DNA from 3 places in the Citrobacter sp. Igbk 17 genome. Region 1 is predicted to be linked to each of the others. Evidence: predicted binding sites of a transcription regulator. Region 1 holds the regulator's gene; each other region holds the start of a gene.
The links. The regulator PurR, encoded in region 1, represses purine synthesis genes. The targets are predictions, from matches to a motif close to CANGCAAACGTTTGCNTG.
Positions count from the first base shown of each region.

Region 2: the regulator PurR is predicted to act here: its motif matches at 2,261-2,278, upstream of carA (glutamine-hydrolyzing carbamoyl-phosphate synthase small subunit).
Region 3: the regulator PurR is predicted to act here: its motif matches at 5,413-5,430, upstream of gcvT (glycine cleavage system aminomethyltransferase GcvT).

Region 1 covers NZ_JANEWI010000008.1:52,440-59,502, reverse strand. Annotated here, with positions in the region: gene rnt (ribonuclease T) at 1-414, shown strand, start outside; gene grxD (monothiol glutaredoxin 4) at 466-813, opposite strand; gene NNO08_RS06950 (C40 family peptidase) at 1,148-1,978, shown strand; gene sodB (superoxide dismutase [Fe]) at 2,106-2,687, shown strand; gene NNO08_RS06940 (MFS transporter) at 2,728-3,897, opposite strand; gene cydH (cytochrome bd-I accessory subunit CydH) at 4,075-4,164, opposite strand; gene purR (HTH-type transcriptional repressor PurR) at 4,462-5,487, shown strand; gene punR (DNA-binding transcriptional activator PunR) at 5,484-6,416, opposite strand; gene punC (purine nucleoside transporter PunC) at 6,528-7,063, shown strand, end outside.
Region 2 covers NZ_JANEWI010000026.1:13,553-20,615, reverse strand. Annotated here, with positions in the region: gene carB (carbamoyl-phosphate synthase large subunit) at 1-1,003, opposite strand, end outside; gene carA (glutamine-hydrolyzing carbamoyl-phosphate synthase small subunit) at 1,021-2,169, opposite strand; gene dapB (4-hydroxy-tetrahydrodipicolinate reductase) at 2,624-3,445, opposite strand; gene rihC (ribonucleoside hydrolase RihC) at 3,619-4,533, opposite strand; gene ispH (4-hydroxy-3-methylbut-2-enyl diphosphate reductase) at 4,599-5,549, opposite strand; gene fkpB (FKBP-type peptidyl-prolyl cis-trans isomerase) at 5,551-6,000, opposite strand; gene lspA (signal peptidase II) at 6,117-6,614, opposite strand; gene ileS (isoleucine--tRNA ligase) at 6,614-7,063, opposite strand, start outside.
Region 3 covers NZ_JANEWI010000003.1:166,014-173,076, forward strand. Annotated here, with positions in the region: gene NNO08_RS03040 (SDR family oxidoreductase) at 1-729, opposite strand, end outside; gene gcvP (aminomethyl-transferring glycine dehydrogenase) at 808-3,681, opposite strand; gene gcvH (glycine cleavage system protein GcvH) at 3,813-4,202, opposite strand; gene gcvT (glycine cleavage system aminomethyltransferase GcvT) at 4,228-5,322, opposite strand; gene ubiI (FAD-dependent 2-octaprenylphenol hydroxylase) at 5,766-6,977, opposite strand.

The DNA of each region.
Region 1 (7,063 bases):
GGCATCGACCCCAGCAACCCGTTGCGTGGCGCCGTCAGCGAGTACGACGCGCTGCATGCCATCTTTAAAATGGTACGTAAAGGTATCAAAGATAGCGGCTGTAATCGGGCTATCATGGTGGCGCACAATGCGACATTTGATCACAGTTTTATGATGGCAGCGGCAGAACGTGCCTCTCTGAAACGTAATCCGTTTCACCCCTTCGTCACCTTTGATACGGCAGCATTAAGCGGCCTGTCGTTGGGGCAAACCGTACTGTCAAAAGCCTGTCTGGCTGCAGGAATGGAGTTTGATGGGACTCAGGCGCACTCGGCGCTGTATGACACCGAACGGACAGCCGTTCTGTTCTGCGAAATTGTTAACCGCTGGAAACGTCTCGGCGGCTGGCCTCTGCCAGTGCCCGAAGAGGCGTAACGGCGGCATAAAAAAAGCGACCTGCTGAGGTCGCTTTTTTATTTTTGCTGGTTACTCAGCGTCCGGCTCTTCGGTTTTGTATTTCGCTGCAGTTTCTTTAATCAACTGCTGCAACTCACCGCGCTGGTACATTTCAATTAAAATGTCACAGCCGCCTACCAGTTCACCATCAACCCACAGCTGTGGGAAAGTCGGCCAGTTGGCATATTTCGGCAGCTCGGCGCGAATATCCGGGTTCTGCAGAATATCAACATAAGCAAAACGTTCGCCACAGGCGGACAACGCCTGCACAGCCTGAGCAGAGAAACCGCAGCTTGGCAGTTTTGGGGAACCTTTCATGTACAGGAGAATCGGGTTTTCAGCGATCTGGCGCTGGATTTTTTCGATAGTGGTGCTCATTATCTTGCTTCCTTAAACTTCTTTTACGGCAGTAGTCTGACATTGTAGCGGGTCAGGCAGGTAACGGAAAATAACATTTTCATTACGCGATATTATTTTATCGCCTGTCGTTAAAAGTTGCATTCACAATCTCACTTATCCGCGTAAAGCATGGGGATTTGATTATCTGTTCACCAATTACGCCTTGAATTGCTGTTTTTTTTTGCGGTCGGTTACGAAACGTAGTTTTAAACGAAAAAAGCTATTAACTTTCCCTCTTTCTATAGATTAGAATCGTCAAGTTTTGAAAATCACACGCAGGCACGATAGACCTGCCTTACCAGAGGACTGCTCAGTGGCGCGGATAAACCGAATCTCGATCACGCTCTGTGCTTTACTTTTTACCACACTGCCTTTTACGCCTATGGCTCATGCTTCCAAGCAGGCCAGGACGACACCTACCGCTTCCCACACCGTCAAGACGGTAGATAAAAAGAAAAGCGCAACAACCAGCCAGAAAGCAACAAAAACCAACAAGAAAACGGCGACAAAAAACACCAGTAAAACCAGTACGAAAACGGCTTCCTCTTCCAAAAAACGCACAGCAACTCCGGCAAAATCGACGAAAACAGCAAACCGTCGCAGTAAAACAGCGGCAATACAAACCCCTGCCGTCACCTGGACTGAAAAATGTACCCCGCGCAAAGGTCATAAGCCACGTTGTGTAAAAGTGAAGACGACTGCACCAACAGCCGTTGCGGATGTACATAAAGTAAAAGTACAGAAAGCAACCAAAACCGCTATGTCTACCCTGATGAACCAAATCGGTAAACCTTACCGTTGGGGTGGCACATCACCCAGAACCGGTTTTGATTGCAGCGGGCTGGTTTATTACGCATACAAAGATCTGGTGAAGTTCCGCATCCCGCGTACCGCCAATGAAATGTATCACCTGCGCGACGCTGCGCCGATTGAACGTGGTGAACTGAAAAACGGTGATCTGGTCTTCTTCCGCACGCAAGGTCGCGGTACCGCCGACCACGTTGGCGTCTATGTTGGCAATGGTAAATTTATCCAGTCTCCACGCAGCGGTCAGGAAATTCAAATAACCTCTCTGAGCGAAGATTACTGGCAACGCCACTACGTGGGCGCTCGCCGTGTGATGACGCCGAAAACAATTCGCTAAAAACTTACCCTACAGAATATGCTGTAGGGTAAGTTCTTCTTTTGCATAACCTTTCAATTTGCTACCCTATCCTTACTCACAATGAGGCTATTGTGTGTACTCACTATAAATAATAAGGAGAGAAGCAATGTCGTTCGAATTACCTGCATTACCGTATGCCAAAGATGCTCTAGCACCGCACATTTCTGCCGAAACGCTGGAATACCACTATGGCAAACACCATCAAACCTACGTGACCAATCTGAATAACCTGATTAAAGGCACCGCGTTTGAAGGTAAATCACTGGAAGAGATCGTACGTAGCTCTGAAGGTGGTGTATTCAATAACGCAGCACAGGTATGGAACCACACGTTCTACTGGAACTGCCTGGCACCAAACGCAGGCGGCGAGCCGACCGGTAAACTGGCCGAAGCGATTGCCGCCTCCTTTGGCAGCTTTGCAGACTTCAAAGCACAATTCACCGATGCCGCTATCAAGAATTTCGGTTCTGGCTGGACCTGGCTGGTAAAAGGAACGGATGGCAAACTGGCTATCGTATCCACCTCCAACGCAGGTACACCGCTGACGACTGACGCGACGCCTCTGATGACCGTTGACGTGTGGGAACATGCTTACTACATCGATTATCGTAATGCCCGTCCTGGCTACCTGGAACACTTCTGGGCACTGGTGAACTGGGAATTTGTTGCGAAAAACTTCGCAGCATAAAATGACAACGCAGAAGGGGTTCCCTTCTGCGTTTTTGTTTTTAATTCGTTGCGTTGCAGACTTCTTCCGCTTGCTTTCTTGCCGAGACAAAGACCAGCAGTAGCGCAAGTCCCGCCACAATCGCCCCCATTACCGGGACGAAACTGTAGCCCAACCCTCCGGAAATTACCGCCCCACCGGCGGCCGCTCCCAGGGCATTCCCCAGATTAAACGCGCCAATATTCACTGACGATGACAATCCAGGTGCCTCACTGGCAACGCGCATCACACGCATCTGCAGCGGCGGAACCACCGCAAACGTTGCTGCGCCCCACACCACCATACTCACGGCCGCACCCAGCTCATTACGTGCAAGGAAAGGTATCGCCAGCATAATAACCATCAGCAGCAATAAAAAGCCTTTCAGCGTACCGTTAACCGAACGGTCAGCCAGTTTACCGCCCAGATAGTTACCGATAGAGAACCCAACGCCAATCAGCACCAGCATACCGGTGACAAACGCCGGCGTAGCATGAGTAATGCTATGCAGCACGGGTGAGATGTAGGTATAAAGCGTAAACATCGCTCCGGCCCCCAGAACGGTCGTCAGTAAAGCTGACACCACTTGTGGACGCATTAATACAGCCAGTTCTTTGCGCACATCAGGGCGCTCACCTGCCCCGCCTTTCGGTAACGAGAAGAACAGACTGACCATCGCGATAATGCCTAGTCCCGCCGTCGCCATAAAGGACATACGCCAGCCGATGGTTTCCCCAAGCCAGGTTGCCGCGGGAACACCGCCAATATTCGCGATCGTTAGCCCCATAAACATAGTCGCAACGGCGCTGGCCTGTTTATGTTTGGGGACAACGCTTGCCGCCACAACCGAGCCGAGGCCAAAAAATGCCCCGTGGTTAAGACTGGTCAAAATGCGCGACAGCATCAGCGTCGTGTAATCCGGAGATATCGCCGAAAGCACATTACCCAATGTAAAAATGGCCATCAGGAAGATAAGCGCATTGCGACGCGCACGATGGGACAGCAGTAAGGTCATCAGCGGTGCGCCAACCATCACGCCTACCGCATACGCGCTGATTAACATCCCTGCGGCCGGAATGGAAACATCCACGCCTTTGGCAATGACGGGTAGCAATCCCATGGGAGAGAATTCGGTCGTTCCAATGCCAAACGCACCTATCGCCAGCGTCAGTAAAGGATAATTTATTTTCATCTATCGACTCCGTAACGTCGAGCCTTGGCACGACACATCATAAGAGTCAAAAGCATGACATTGATCGCAAAATTAATAAAGTTAACAAAACTGCAAAAGACTTTTGCTTATTTGCAAAAAATAGGAAGGGAAAGACAAGCAGAAAGGATGAGGGAGAGTGAACTCCCCCGGGGGAAATCAGTGCAGTGCTGCAGTCAGGCCACCCGCAACAATCAGGCCCAGAACAATTATGGTCGTCACTAACGAAAATTTCAGATCGGTGCTCATCAAGTTTTCTCCTTTTTATTCCCACACAAAAAGTGATATTGCGCATTTTTACACACTTGAAAGCAAAAATCTCTCACGATTTATATTGATAACTGCTTTTAACTCTTCCCCTTTTCGTTAAGATCAGACAAAATTCCACGCTTACTTGATTAGCGTACCGGCCATTGACCCCTTCCTGACGTTCCGTGTCGTTTTCCCGGCGTGCCGCAACCCTGACGTTGCGTTGAGGGTGTGTGAAGGCAAACGTTTACCTGGAGTATTCTCAGGAGCTTAGGATATGGTCTGGAGTGAGATGTAATGGCAACTATTAAAGATGTAGCGAAGCGAGCAAACGTTTCCACTACAACCGTATCACACGTAATTAACAAAACGCGCTTTGTCGCAGAAGAAACGCGCAACGCTGTCTGGGCAGCGATTAAAGAACTGCACTACTCCCCTAGCGCAGTTGCACGTAGCCTGAAGGTGAATCACACCAAATCGATCGGTTTGTTGGCAACCAGCAGTGAAGCTGCCTATTTCGCCGAAATTATCGAGGCTGTTGAGAAGAATTGTTTCCAGAAAGGCTACACACTGATTCTGGGCAACGCCTGGAACAGTCTTGAAAAACAGCAGGCCTACCTGTCTATGATGGCGCAAAAGCGCGTAGATGGCCTGTTGGTAATGTGTTCAGAGTACCCGGAATCACTGCTTTCCATGCTCGAAGAGTATCGCCATATTCCAATGGTGGTCATGGACTGGGGCGAGGCAAAAGCCGACTTTACCGATACCGTCATTGATAACGCTTTTGAAGGTGGTTACATGGCAGGCCGGTATCTGATTGAGCGCGGTCATCGTGAGATCGGCGTGATCCCAGGTCCCATGGAGCGTAATACCGGCGCAGGCCGCCTGGCTGGCTTCATGAAAGCGATGGAAGAGGCTCTGATTAAAGTTCCCGAAAACTGGATTGTCCAGGGTGATTTCGAACCTGAATCCGGCTACCGCGCTATGCAGCAAATCCTCTCCCAGTCGCATCGCCCAACCGCCGTATTCTGTGGTGGCGATATTATGGCGATGGGTGCGCTGTGTGCCGCAGACGAGATGGGACTGCGCGTACCGCAGGATATCTCAGTTATCGGTTACGACAACGTACGCAACGCCCGATACTTCACCCCTGCGCTGACAACCATCCATCAGCCAAAAGATTCACTGGGTGAAACGGCCTTCAACATGCTGTTAGACCGAATCGTGAATAAACGTGAAGAATCGCAGTCTATCGAGGTGCACCCACGCCTGGTAGAACGTCGTTCCGTTGCCGACGGTCCATTCCGCGATTATCGTCGTTAAGTCAGTTGTGCGGGAGCCTCATCCGGTTCCCGCAGCCACTCTTTATTCAGCGTCTCACTATCCCCCAGGTAGTCCAGTAACCAGCTCAGTGCAGGCGACGTATCGTTCTGCTGCCAGGTCAGGCAACAAGCGGCATCCGGGAACGGATTTTCCAGCTGTAACGCCACCCATTTTCCGCTATCGATCCACGGTTTTGCAAAATGCGTCGGTACCATCCCGACACAGAGTCCGGCTGACAAGCAGGTGGCCGAGGATTCCCAGTCAGGAACCACAACGCGTTTTTGGTTGTCCAGCAACCATGTAATACGTTTCGGCAGTGTGCGGGAGGTGTCTTCGCGTACCAGCGATGGCCAGTTGCGCAACGTATCGTCACTGATCGGTCCCGGCATCGCCGCCAACGGATGATGACTGGCTACCACGCAACTCCAGCTCAGCATTCCCATATCCCGGAACGTATAGCGTCCCCCTACCGGAATGGCCTGCGTTGCTCCGATAGCTAACTCCACGCGACCATCCGACAGCGCGTCCCAGACGCCATTAAACACCTCCTGAAAGACCAGAAGTTCCACATCATCGAAATGGCGGTAGAAATCCACAATCATCTGTCGGGTCCGTTCTGGACGCACAATATTATCTACCGCAATCGCCAGCTGTCCTCGCCAGCCATTGGCGATTTGTTGACATTGCTGACGGGTGATCTGCATTTTTTTGATAACAGACCGACCTTCTTTTAAAAACCACGCGCCAGCAGGCGTTAATTCCACGTCCCGATGACGGCGTTCAAAAAGAGGCACAGCCAGCCACTCTTCCAGTTGGCGCACCGTGTAGCTTACCGCCGAAGGTACGCGGTGCAACTCCTGAGCAGCGGAACTAAAGCTACCGTTACGCGCCACTGCATCAACCACCTCAAGTGAATATTCCGACCACATGCTCTGCCTGCAAAAAATTTGAAATCAGTAAGCAAATATTAGCGTTTCACAGCGAGAATTACACTCACTACACTCAGCGGCAATGTTCTATTGCTAAAAAGAGAAACGATAATGCAACCAGGAAAAGGGTTTTTAGTCTGGCTGGCAGGTCTTAGCGTGCTAGGTTTTCTGGCAACGGATATGTATTTGCCCGCCTTTGCTGCTATTCAGTCCGATTTACAGACACCCGCTTCTGCCGTGAGTGCCAGCCTTAGTTTGTTCTTAGCGGGTTTTGCCGTTGCACAACTTTTGTGGGGGCCACTCTCCGACCACTATGGTCGTAAACCGATTTTGATGCTGGGCTTATCCATCTTCGCGCTGGGCAGCCTGGGTATGTTGTGGGTAGAAAACGCCACCGGCTTACTGGTGCTGCGCTTTATTCAGGCCGTTGGTGTCTGTGCGGCTTCGGTTATCTGGCAGGCGCTGGTTACCGATTATTATCCTTCACAAAAAGTAAACCGCATCTTTGCCACCATTATGCCGCTGGTCGGATTGTCTCCTGCACTTGCACCGTTATTAGGCAGTTGGATCCTGGTACATTTTTCCTGGCAGGCCATTTTTGCCACCCTTTTTGCGATTACCCTGCTCCTGATGTTGCCGGCCCTGCG
Region 2 (7,063 bases), on a different contig from region 1:
GCTCATCGAGGGTGTAACCCACCGCCAGTTTCGCCGCTACTTTCGCAATCGGGAAGCCTGTTGCTTTAGACGCCAGCGCTGAAGAGCGGGAAACGCGCGGGTTCATTTCGATGACAATCAGGCGACCATTTTTCGGATTCACCGCAAATTGCACGTTGGAACCACCGGTTTCAACGCCGATTTCACGCAGTACAGCCATCGAGGCGTTACGCATGATTTGGTATTCTTTGTCGGTCAGTGTCTGCGCCGGGGCAACCGTGATGGAGTCGCCAGTATGGATACCCATCGCGTCGAAGTTTTCGATGGAGCAGACGATGATGCAGTTGTCGTTTTTATCACGCACCACTTCCATCTCGTACTCTTTCCAGCCAATCAGCGATTCATCAATCAGCAGCTCGTTGGTTGGGGAGAGATCCAGACCGCGTTCGCAGATTTCTTCGAACTCTTCGCGGTTATAGGCGATACCGCCGCCGGTGCCGCCCATGGTGAAGCTGGGACGGATAATGCACGGGAAGCCAACATCAGCGGCAACCGCCAACGCTTCTTCCATGGTGTGGGCGATGCCTGAACGCGCAGTGTCGAGGCCGATTTTCTTCATCGCGATATCGAAGCGACGACGGTCTTCTGCTTTATCAATGGCATCTGCCGTCGCGCCAATCATGGTCACGCCGAACTCAGCCAGTACGCCCTGACGTTCCAGTTCCAGCGCACAGTTCAGCGCCGTCTGGCCGCCCATAGTCGGCAGCACCGCATCCGGGCGCTCTTTTTCGATAATTTTGCGTACCACCTCCCAGTGAATCGGCTCGATATAGGTTGCATCAGCCATTTCCGGGTCGGTCATGATGGTTGCCGGGTTGGAGTTCACCAGAATGACGCGGTAACCCTCTTCACGCAGCGCTTTACACGCCTGCGCACCGGAATAGTCAAACTCACACGCCTGACCGATTACAATCGGACCCGCGCCCAGAATCAGGATACTTTTTATGTCTGTACGTTTTGGCATGGCTCTTATACTCCTGATTATTTCGCGGACTGACGGTATTGCTCAATAAGCTCGATAAAGTGGTCAAACAACGGCGCAGCGTCGTGCGGACCTGGGCTCGCCTCCGGGTGTCCCTGGAAGCTGAATGCCGGTTTATCGGTACGATGAATCCCCTGCAGGGTGCCGTCGAACAGTGACTTGTGGGTCACGCGCAGGTTGGCAGGCATGGAGGCCTCATCAACCGCAAAACCGTGGTTCTGCGCGGTGATCATCACGGTATTGTTATCAATATCTTTCACCGGATGGTTGCCGCCGTGGTGGCCAAACTTCATCTTGATGGTTTTTGCACCGCTCGCCAGCGCCAGCAGTTGATGACCGAGGCAGATGCCAAATACCGGAATATCGGTTTCGAGGAATTTCTGAATCGCGGTAATCGCGTAATCGCATGGCGCCGGGTCGCCAGGACCGTTGGACAAGAAGATACCGTCAGGATTCATCTTCAGGACCTCTTCTGCAGAGGTCTGCGCCGGTACTACCGTCAGGCGGCAACCGCGATCCGCTAACATACGCAGAATGTTGCGCTTGGCACCAAAATCATAAGCCACAACGTGGAACGGGAGTTCATCAGCAGATTTTGCTTCCGGTAAGTCACCTGCCAGCGTCCAGCTACCCTGCGTCCAACTATACGGCTCCGCAGTGGTCACTTCTTTCGCCAGATCCATACCGTTCAGGCCCGGAAATGCTTTGGCTTTTTCCAGCGCCAGTGCCGCATCCGGGTTGTCACCCGCAATAATGCAGCCGTTCTGTGCGCCCTTTTCACGCAGCAGGCGCGTCAGCTTACGGGTATCGATATCGGCAATCGCCACGATGTTATGGCGCTTCAGGTAAGAAGAAAGGTCTTCAGTATCGCGGAAGTTGCTGGCAATCAGCGGCAGGTCGCGAATGACCAGGCCTTGCGCATGTACCTGAGAAGATTCTGCATCGGCTTCATTGGTGCCGACATTACCGATATGAGGATAAGTAAGAGTGACGATTTGGCGGGAATAGGAAGGATCAGTGAGGATTTCTTGATAACCGGTCATTGAAGTATTGAAAACGACTTCCCCAACCGCCGAACCTGTTGCCCCTATGGCCCGACCGTGAAACTGGGTTCCGTCTTCCAGAACCAATAGCGCTGACTTAATCAAAACACCCTCCAGAGAATATTCACTCACTTTATTTGCATATTAATTCATTAACACACCATGAATCAATGCAAATTTGCTTACCTATGGATTTCTGGCAAACGGCGGCATTCTAGAGATAGCCCACGTAAAAGTCTACCCAAAAGGACAATTTTTATTATTATTTTGCGCCATTGACGAATTAACCCGCCTCCAGGCATCAAAAAGATCAACTAACTTAGAGTGGAAAACGCTTGCGGAGCAGGAAGAGTATCAAATCTCAGAAACAAGAGATAAAAAGTAGACCAAATGGTCAAAATTTACATTTAACCAACAAAAAAAGACAATGAAACTTATAAAAACAAGGCACTCAATTTAAAAACAACATCAAATAGATAAAATAAAGGGCAATAAAATATTGCCCTATGTAATCAAATAATTATGACTACAATAACCACATCACGAAGGGTAATAAACCTTACAAATTGCGTAAATCAAGCACATCTCGCATATCAAAAAGACCATTTGATTTAGATTTCAGCCAAATAGCCGATCTCACAGCACCGTTGGCGAATGTCATACGACTGGAGGCTTTATGCGTAATCTCGATGCGCTCACCAATATCAGCAAACATCGCGGTATGTTCCCCAACGATATCTCCCGCACGCACCGTAGCAAAACCGATAGTGCCCGGCACACGTTCACCGGTATAACCTTCACGCGCATAGACGGCACAGTCTTTTAAATCTTTATCCAGTGCCCCGGCTATCGCCTCCCCCATCGCCAGCGCGGTACCAGACGGCGCATCCACTTTATGGCGGTGGTGAGCTTCAATAATTTCAATGTCGGTATAGTCACCCATGACTTTCGCGGCTTTCTCCAGCAACTTCAGCATGACGTTAACGCCGACGCTAAAGTTAGCGGCGAAGACGATGCCAATATCCTGTGCGGCATCGTGAATAGCCTGTTTTCCCGCATCATCAAAACCAGTGGTACCAATTACCATGCCTTTGCCGTGCTGGCGACAAAACGCCAGATGTGTCAGCGTACCTTCAGGACGGGTAAAATCGATAAAAACATCAAAATCATCTTTTATCGCTTCAAGGCTGCTTTGCACGGTCACGCCCGTCTTTCCTGCGCCCGCCAGTTCCCCGGCATCGCTACCCAGTAAGGAAGAGCCTTCACGTTCCAGCGCCGCACCAAGCTGTACGCCATCCATACCCAGCGTGGCCTGAATCAACTGACGCCCCATGCGTCCTCCGGCTCCCGCGATGGCAACGCGGATTTGTGCATCATGCATAGCTATTCTCTTTTGTTAATTTTACGTAAATCGTTTTCAGATTAACCAGCGTATCGCTGCGCCGCCAGCCGAAAACGTCGATAATTAGAATTTAATGATAAACAGGGAAAGATATCAGTAAAAGGCATGACGCCACGGAATAAGCAGCGTCATATCGTTATATAGCGTGGAAATCAGGGGGCCAGTGCCAAAACGTGCGCCACCCACTGCTGGAATCCCTCAACGTTCAGCCCCAGTGCCACCTGGGCATTAGCGGGTTGCCCCAGCCGCCCTTCGATATCTACTACCGTTGTACCAGCGGTATATTCCCCCTGCGTTTCAACGGCGACAAAACAGGGCTTGAGCGTAAAGAGATCCGGGCGCACCAGCCAGGCAATCGCACAGAGGTCGTGCATTCGCAGCCCCGTATTCATGCTACCGCTACGGTAATGACTGAACAGCGCATGCAGCATTTTTCCGGTCTGATTAAGCCCTGGTAACGTCGCCAGATAATCCGGCGCAAGCATGGCCTGGTTGGTCACGTCCAGCCCGCACATTACAATCTCCAGCCCACTCTGGAATACTTTCGCTGCCGCTTCCGGGTCGATAGCAATATTAAACTCAGCGTTTGGCGTGAAGTTCCCGCGCCCAGCCGAACCGCCCATAATCACCAGGCGGTGAATATTGAAGGTACACTCAGGATAATGAGTGAGGAGCAACGCAATATTCGTTAAGGGGCCAATGGCGACCAACGTCACCGGTTGTGGGGCATGCATCAACGCGTCACGGATAGCCTGAAAAGCAGGTTTTGCCAGCGGCTGGCGGTCGTGCTCGACAAATTCGTACCCTTCCATGCCGGACTCCCCGTGTACAGAAGCAGCATCGCGCAACGGGCGCACCAGCGGCATGGATGCGCCCTGCGCCAGGGGAATATCCGCATTCCAGAAATGCAGCAACTGCAATGCGTTACGGGTGGTTTTTTCCACCGAAACATTGCCTGCTACCGTGGTCATTAGTTGTAGATCCAACTCAGGGGCAAACAACGCAGCGGCAATTGCAGCGGCATCATCAATGCCGGGATCGGTATCAAGAATGATCGGTAAGCGCATGGTTTCTCCAAAAAAAATGCCAGACGTTAAGTCTGGCATCTTCGCATAATCGTGACGTGAAAGACTTACTCTACTTCACGAACATCCACACGCAGTTCTTTAGGCACTTCGAAAACGATATTCTCTTCACGGCCTTCAAGCGGGATAGCTTCTCCACCGCCCAACTCCTGCAGACGAGCAATCACATTCTGAACCAGAATATCGGGTGCCGAAGCACCGGCCGTTACGCCCACACATTTCGCGGCTTTCACCCACTCTTCCTGGATATCAGTCGCATCATCAATCAGATACGCGGCTTTCCCCATCCGCTGCGCCAGTTCAGCCAGACGGTTAGAGTTAGACGAGTTTTTCGAGCCGACAACCAACACAACATCCGCCAGCTCCGCCAGCGCACGTACCGCTTCCTGACGGTTAGTGGTGGCATAGCAGATATCGTCTTTTCGCGGCCCGACGATTTTCGGGAAGCGTTGGCGCAGCGCGTCGATGACATCCGAAGTATCGTCAACGGAGAGCGTGGTCTGCGTCATGAAGGAAAGTTTACCTTCATTTTTCACGTCCAGTTTCAGCACATCTTCCGGTGATTCAACCAGATACATCCCCCCTTGCGGGTTGCTGTATTGGCCCATCGTACCTTCAACTTCCGGGTGCCCGGCGTGACCGATCAGGATCGACTCTTCGCCGCGACGGCTGGCCCGGGCGACTTCCATGTGCACCTTGGTCACCAACGGACAGGTCGCATCAAAAACTGTAAGGTCGCGGCCTTTGGCTTCGTTACGCACTGCCTGAGATACGCCGTGGGCTGAGAAAATCAAAATTGAGCCGTCTGGCACTTCACTGATTTGCTCAATAAAAATAGCGCCGCGCTCACGCAGGCTATCCACCACGTAGCGGTTATGCACCACTTCGTGACGGACATAAATCGGCGCGCCGTAAATAGCCAGCGCGTTTTCTACAATGCTGATAGCGCGGTCTACGCCAGCGCAGAAACCGCGCGGGTTGGCCAACAGGATCTGCATTTTACGCCTCCAGTACTGGTTCGACTTCCAGCACTTCAATATCAAAATGAACGGTATGCCCAGCCAGCGGATGGTTGAAATCAACCGTGATCGAATCACCGTTGATTTCGCGGATAACACCTGGCATCTCACTGCCGTCCATTGCGGTAAAGAGCATGATTGCGCCAATTTCTGGCTCACCCGCGTCCATAAATTCCCGACGCGAGAAATACTGAATTAAGTCCGGGCTGGTGATGCCAAAGGCCGCATCCGGTTCCAGGGAGAACGTGGTTTTATCGCCCTCTTTTAACCCCAGCAGGTGCTGCTCCAGTCCTTCAGACAGAGAACCATCGCCCAGGCGAAACAGCGCAGGCTTGCCGTTATTGCGGGTTGACTCTGCGGTGGAGCCATCGTCGAGCTTGAGGGTGAAGTGCACCAGCACCGCACTGTTACTCTGTACTGATTTAGACATGCAGGTTGCTCTTTAAAATTGCTGCCGACTGTTTGCCCGGTGGCGCTACGCTTACCGGGCCTACAAGGATCGCAGTATATTGTAGGCCGGATTAGCATAGCGCCATCCGGCATTTTTTATGCGGCTTTTTTCTCTTTCGACGGTAAGAAGCCTTCAAGAACAATCAACGCCGCGCCGATACAAATCGCCGTATCTGCCAGGTTGAAGGTCGCGAAATGCCAGTCTCCGACGTAAAAGTCAATCATATCAACCACAAAGCCGTGCCACAGGCGGTCGAACAAGTTGCCCAGCGCACCGCCAATGATTAACGCATACGCGATGTTATTCAGCTTCTGCGTCGCCTTCGAGCGATACATCATCACCATCAGGATGACGCAAATACCGATGGCAATGCCGGCAAAGAACCAACGCTGCCAGCCACCGCTATCGGCTAAGAAGCTGAACGCCGCACCGTAGTTTCGTGCATAGTGCAGATTAAGCGACGGGAACAGCGACACCGTATCCCCCAGAGCAAAGTTCTGGAGGATCAGGTATTTGCTGCCTAAGTCAATAATCAGCACGGCTACCACCAGCCACAGCCAGCGTAGCCCTGTTGAACAAAGAGGCTTACTCATCAGGCAAACTTACGTTGTTCGCCATCACCGGCGATGTTGCTGACACAGCGTCCGCAGATATCTGCATGTTCCGCCACCTGGCCGACGTCGGTGGTGTAATGCCAGCAGCGCGGGCACTTCTCACCTTCGGCTTTACTCAGTACGATCCTCAGCCCTTTGAGCAATTCGCTCTGCTGAGCATCAGCAGGTGCTGCGGCATAATCCGCAACAGTCGCACCGGAGGTCAACAGGACAAAACGCAACTCTTCGCCTAGTGCGGTCAGTTTCGCCGCCAGTTCAGGTTCGGCGTACAGGGTCACTGCCGCTTCCAGAGAACCGCCGACTTTCTTATCCGCACGCGCCTGCTCGATAACCTTGTTCACTTCGCCACGTACTTTCAGCAGCTCGTCCCAGAATGCGTCGTTCATGGCTTCGGTTTCGCCTAAGCCAAACAGACCGTCGTACCATTC
Region 3 (7,063 bases), on a different contig from region 1:
CAGCTCCAGAAAACTGCCCGTCACGTAAGAGGCCTTTTCGCTCAACAACCAAACTATCGCCTGCGCGACCTCTTCCGGCTGTCCACCTCGCTGCATCGGCAATATGGATTTCACGCGATCAACCCTTCCTGGCTCTCCACCTGACGCATGCATCTCAGTGTAGATCAGGCCCGGCCGTACGCAGTTTACACGAATCCCCTGTGCCGCCACTTCCAGCGCCAGTCCGGTCGTTAACGAATCCACAGCGCCTTTCGATGCGGCATAATCAACATATTCGAAAGGCGCGCCAAGTCTTGATGCTGCTGAAGAAACATTCACAATCGCCCCACCCTGACCACCGTGTTTTAACGACATCCGTTTTACCGCTTCCCGACAACACAGAAAATAGCCAGTCACATTGGTTGCCAGGACACGATTGATTCGCTCAGCCGTTAGGTTCTCCACTGTGCTCTGCTCAAACAAGATCCCAGCATTATTGACCAGTGCAGCCAATGGTTCGCCTTCGCGGTCAATAGCATCGAACATCGCCACCACCTGACTCTCATCACTGATATCCGCACGCAGAATAAACGCGCGCCCTCCAGCAGCGATGATGCGATTGACCACCTCCGTTGCTGCGCGAATATTATGATGAAAGTTAACCGCAACCGTGTAGCCCTCTTCTGCCAACTGCAACGCTGTTGCCCGTCCAATACCACGACTGCCGCCAGTAACCAGTGCGATTCCCATGCTTTCCTCCAGATATGAAAAGGCCGGGAGGCGGCTTCGCCTTACCCGGCCAGGAAACGGCTTTACTACGCGAAAAAGTTACTGATATTCACTCATCGGTACGCAAGAGCAGAACAGGTTACGGTCACCGTAAACGTCATCGAGACGCTTCACGGTCGGCCAGTATTTGTTCGCGACACCCGCCGGGAAAACAGCGATTTCGCGGCTATAACCGTGAGTCCACTCAGACACCAGTTCATTCTGGGTATGCGGAGAGTTAACCAGCGGATTATCTTCCAGCGGCCACTCACCGACTTTCACGCGCTCGATCTCAGCGCGGATAGCCAGCATCGCATTGATAAAGCGATCCAATTCTACTTTGCTTTCGGATTCCGTTGGTTCGACCATCAGCGTACCCGCAACCGGGAATGACATGGTCGGCGCATGGAAACCATAATCGATCAGACGCTTGGCAATATCCAGTTCGCTGATACCGGTCTCTTCTTTCAGTGGGCGAATGTCGAGAATACATTCATGTGCCACACGGCCATCACGACCAGTATACAGCACCGGATATGCATCCTTCAGACGGCTGGCAATGTAGTTGGCATTAAGAATAGCCACCTGGCTTGCCTGCTTCAGTCCTTCTGCCCCCATCATGCGGATGTACATCCAACTGATTGGCAGAATAGATGCGCTACCGAACGGCGCAGCAGAAACTGCGCCCTGACGGGTGAGCATCCCTTCAATCTGTACCACACTGTGGCCCGGCACGAACGGTGCCAGATGCGATTTAACGCCGATCGGCCCCATACCTGGGCCACCGCCGCCGTGCGGAATGCAGAACGTTTTATGCAGGTTGAGGTGCGATACATCTGCGCCGATAAAGCCTGGCGAAGTGATACCAACCTGGGCGTTCATGTTCGCACCATCAAGGTAAACCTGACCGCCAAACTGATGCACAATTTCACATACTTCACGGATGGTTTCTTCATATACGCCGTGCGTAGACGGATAGGTGACCATGATGCAAGAGAGGTTTTCACCCGCCTGTGCCGCTTTTTCGCGCAGATCGCCAAGATCGATGTTACCGTTCTTATCACACGCAACAACGACGACCTGCATACCTGCCATTTGAGCAGAGGCCGGGTTGGTACCATGCGCAGAAGCCGGGATCAGGCAGATATCACGATGACCTTCATTACGGCTTTCGTGATAATGACGAATTGCCAGCAGGCCAGCATATTCACCCTGTGCGCCGGAGTTCGGCTGCATGCAAACGGCGTCATAACCGGTCAGTTTAACCAGCCAGTCAGACAGTTGACCTATCATCTGGTGATAACCTTCTGCCTGTTCTGGCGGACAGAACGGGTGCAGTTCGGCAAATTCCGGCCAGGTGATTGGAATCATCTCAGCTGCCGCATTTAGCTTCATGGTGCAGGAACCCAGCGGAATCATCGCCTGGTTCAGCGCCAAATCTTTACGCTCCAGCGAGTGCATGTAGCGCATCATTTCGGTTTCACTATGGTAGCGATTAAATACCGGATGGCTGAGGATTGCGTCATCACGCAGCATGCTGTCCTGAATAGAACGGCTGTCGAGCGCTACATCTTTATCCAGCGCGTCGATGTTCAGGCCGTGGCTGTCGCCCAGCAGGACGTTGAACAATTGCACAACATTTTCGCGAGTGGTGGTTTCATCGAGGGTGATACCTACTGCGTTATGAATATCGCTGCGCAAGTTGATTTCAGCCGCTTCAGCACGCGCCAGTACGGCCGCTTTATCAGCCACTTCTACACACAAGGTGTCGAAGTAATGCGCATGTCGCAGCTTCAGCCCTTTCTGTTGCAGACCTGCCGCCAGAATATCGGCCAGGCGGTGGATGCGGTTTGCGATGCGTTTCAGGCCTACCGGACCATGATAAACGGCATACAAGCTGGCGATGTTGGCCAGCAGTACCTGCGAGGTACAAATGTTGGAGTTCGCTTTCTCGCGACGGATATGCTGCTCACGAGTCTGCATCGCCATACGCAGTGCGGTATTGCCCGCCGCATCTTTCGATACGCCGATAATACGGCCAGGCATAGAGCGTTTGAATTCATCTTTAGCAGCAAAGAACGCTGCGTGCGGACCACCGTATCCCATCGGTACGCCGAAACGCTGTGCAGAGCCGAACACAATGTCTGCGCCCTGTTTACCCGGGGCGGTCAGCAGAACCAGCGCCATAAAATCGGCAGCAACGCTGACCACGACCTTACGGGATTTCAAATCAGCAATCAGTTTGCTGTAGTCGTGCACTTCACCGGTAGTACCAACCTGCTGTAACAGCACGCCGAACACATCCTGGTGATCCAGTGCTTTTTCCGCATCATCGACGATAACGTCAAAACCGAAGGTTTGTGCACGGGTACGCACGACATCCAGAGTTTGCGGATGAACATCAGCAGCGACAAAGAAACGGTTGGCGTTTTTCAGCTTACTGATGCGTTTTGCCATCGCCATAGCTTCAGCTGCAGCGGTGGCTTCATCCAGCAGAGATGCGGATGCCATGTCCAGCCCCGTCAGGTCCAGCGTCACCTGCTGGAAGTTCAGCAGCGCTTCCAGACGGCCCTGAGAAACTTCTGGCTGATACGGCGTGTACGCGGTGTACCAGCCCGGGTTTTCCAGCATGTTGCGCAGGATAACCGGCGGCAACTGCACGGCGGTGTAGCCCATGCCAATGTAGGACGTGAAGCGCTTGTTACGCCCGGCGATGGCTTTTAATTCAGCCAGCGCAGCGTATTCGGTCGCCGCCTCGCCCACCTGCGGCGGGGTTGCGAGCTGAATGTCTTTCGGCACAATCTGGCCGATCAGCGCGTTTAACGACTCGGCGCCAACCGCATTCAGCATCTCTTGTTGCTGCGCGGCGTCCGGTCCGATGTGGCGTTCAATGAAAGCGCCGCTGTTTTCAAGCTGGCTTAACGTCTGTGTCATGGGCGATGGTTCCTGAAACGTGCAGTGAATCGTGATTGTCTCTGTCTACGTGCCCGGTGGCGCTAGCGCTTACCGGGCCTACGCATGCTTTGTAGGCCGGATAAGCGCAGCGCCATCCGGCAAAAGCGTATTTACTCGTCTTCTAACAAAGCTTCATATGCGGTCGCATCCAGCAGTGATTCAATCTCACTTTCATCGCTGGCTTTGATTTTGAAGATCCAGCCACCGGCATACGGCTCGCTGTTAACCAGCTCCGGAGAATCGCTGAGTGCATCATTAACCGCAACAATCTCACCGCCGACTGGCGCATAAATATCAGATGCCGCTTTTACGGATTCCGCAACGGCGCAGTCATCACCCGCGCTTACGGTCGTGCCAACGTCAGGCAGATCAACGAAAACCATGTCGCCCAGCAGCTCCTGAGCGTGTTCGGTGATACCAACGGTGTAAGAACCGTCAGCTTCTTTGCGCAACCATTCGTGTTCTTTGCTGTATTTCAGTTCTGCAGGTACGTTGCTCATCAATCAATCTCCAAAAAAGGATGAATTACGCGACGGCTTTGCCGTTACGCACAAAAATAGGTTTAGTGACTTTAACTGGCATTTCGCGGTTACGAATTTGCACAATCGCCGTTTCGCCGATACCCGCCGGAACGCGTGCCAGCGCGATGCTGTAGCCCAACGTTGGGGAGAAGGTTCCGCTGGTGATGATGCCTTCATGCTGGTTGCCCGACGCATCAGTAAAACGCACTGGCAGTTCATTGCGCAGCACACCTTTGTCCGTCATGACCAGGCCGACCAGTTGCTCGTGGCCTTTTTCGCGCTGCATTTCCAGCGCTTCACGACCAATAAAGTCGCGATCGGTCGGTTCCCACGCGATAGTCCAGCCCATATTGGCTGCCAGCGGGGAGATACCTTCATCCATCTCCTGACCATACAGGTTCATACCGGCTTCTAAACGAAGCGTATCACGCGCGCCCAGACCGCAAGGCTGAACACCGGCTTCGACCAGCGCACGCCAGAAATCCGCAGCCTTTTCATTCGGCATGGCAATTTCATATCCCGCTTCACCGGTATAACCCGTGGTCGCGATAAACAAATCACCCGCCTGCGCGCCGAAGAACGGTTTCATACCTTCAACAGCATGGCGTTGTTCGTCAGTAAACAACGTGGCAGCTTTTGCCTGCGCGTTTGGTCCCTGCACCGCGATCAGCGACAGGTCATCGCGAACAGTGATGTCGATGGCGTAAGGTTCAGCGTGTTGGGTAATCCAGGAGAGGTCTTTTTCGCGGGTGGCGGAGTTTACAACGAGGCGGAAGAAATCTTCAGTGAAGTAGTAGACAATCAGGTCATCTATCACGCCGCCCGAAGCATTGAGCATACCGGAGTAAAGGGCTTTACCTGTCTTCGTTAGCTTCGCGACGTCGTTTGCCAGCAGATAGCGCAAGAACTCCCGGGTGCGGCTGCCGCGCAGGTCGACGATGGTCATGTGCGACACATCAAACATACCGGCATCGGTGCGGACAGCATGGTGCTCATCGAGCTGAGAACCGTAATGCAGTGGCATCATCCAGCCATGGAAATCAACCATGCGCGCGCCACATAGCGTGTGTTGTTCGTACAAAGGAGTCTGTTGAGCCATCTTTTCCTCGTTGAATAAGCGGGGCTATCAACTCTTTCGTGGTGAAATCTTCGCCACGAAACCCAGCACCACAGCCGCTCCAGGGGCTGCGACGCAAACGTTCTCTTTGTCCTGAACTTACCACCGAAACAGGCGCTAAACCATAAGGCAAAATTAACCATCACATTAGCTTATGACTAAAAATAGTCAGATCGCCGACAGCATAAAAAACCAGTTAAATGCCATTATGTCAGAACAACAGGCGAAGATAAGTGAAGTTGAGCCGCATCAATCCATATTAAATGTGGAAAAAATGTCAAAAATGGCGTTATGAAAAAAACGTAATATTAAAAAAACTAATGCGAAAAAAGGCGTGGAATTAGATTATTTCAAATGAGAGAGTCATCCCGGCGCGTACGCCGGGAGAGGAAAGTGTGACGGGTTTCAAACTCTTAAGATTGTCCTTACGGACACTCGCGTAGCCACTCAGGAAGATCGTTCAGACCCATCGCCTGGCGGATGAGTTGTGGTTTTACGCCTGGGAGGGTATCGGCCAGTTTCAGACCAATATCACGCAGTAATTTCTTCGCCGGATTTTCCCCGGCAAACAGTTCACGGAACCCCTGCATTCCAGCCAGCATCAGCGCAGCACTGTGCTTGCGGCTACGCTCATAACGGCGCAGATAGAGGTACTGGCCGATGTCTTTCCCCTGACGTTGCAGGCGCTTAAGTTCATCAATCAACTCCGCTGCATCCATAAAACCGAGGTTCACCCCCTGCCCTGCCAGCGGATGGATGGTATGCGCCGCATCCCCTACCAGGGCCATACGATGGGCGGCAAACTGGCGGGCATAGCGTCCCGTCAGCGGAAACGTCTGGCGTTCGCTTTCAAGCTGGCATAACCCCAGACGATTATCGAAAGCGATATTCAGAGCCTGATTGAAATCCTCTGCGCTTGCCTGCTGCATACGTTCAGCGTCCTGCGGCGAGAGAGACCAGACAATAGAGCACAAATGTGGGTCGCTAAGCGGCAGGAACGCCAGGATACCTTCGCCATGAAACGCCTGACGCGCAACCGCACCATGGGCTTCTTGCGTGCGGATCGTCGCCACCAGCGCATGATGACGGTAATCCCAGAACGTCAGCGGAATATCCGCTTTGTTGCGCAGCCACGAGTTTGCACCGTCAGCACCAATCACCAGACGGGCGGTCAGCATGGAGCCATCTTTCAGCGTCAGGAACGCCTCGTTTTCTCCCCAGGCCACCTGCTGTAACTCAGCCGGTGCCATCAGCGAGATATCTGCTGAACGCTGTGCTTTTTGCCACAGTGCGTAGTGAATCACCGAGTTTTCAACGATATGCCCCAAATGGCTGTAACCCATACTCTGGTCATCAAATTCAATGCGTCCAAAGCTGTCTTTATCCCAGACTTCCATGCCGTGGTAGCAGCAAGCGCGACGGGCAACAATATCCGACCATACGCCAAGGCGCGTCAGCAGTTTTTCACTGGCCGCGTTAATTGCCGACACGCGAAGCTGAGGGGGTGCATCCGCCGCCAAAGGCTGTGGAACATGTTGTTCTAACACAGCAACGCGTAATCCGCTGCCCTGCAGGCCGCAGGCAACCGCCAGTCCCACCATGCCGCCACCAACAATTGCTACATCAACACTTTGCACTGTTTGCTCCTGAAAATAGGACAATCAAAAACCGTAGGCCGGATAAGGCAAAGCCGCCATCCGGCATCAATTCCGCGACATTGCCT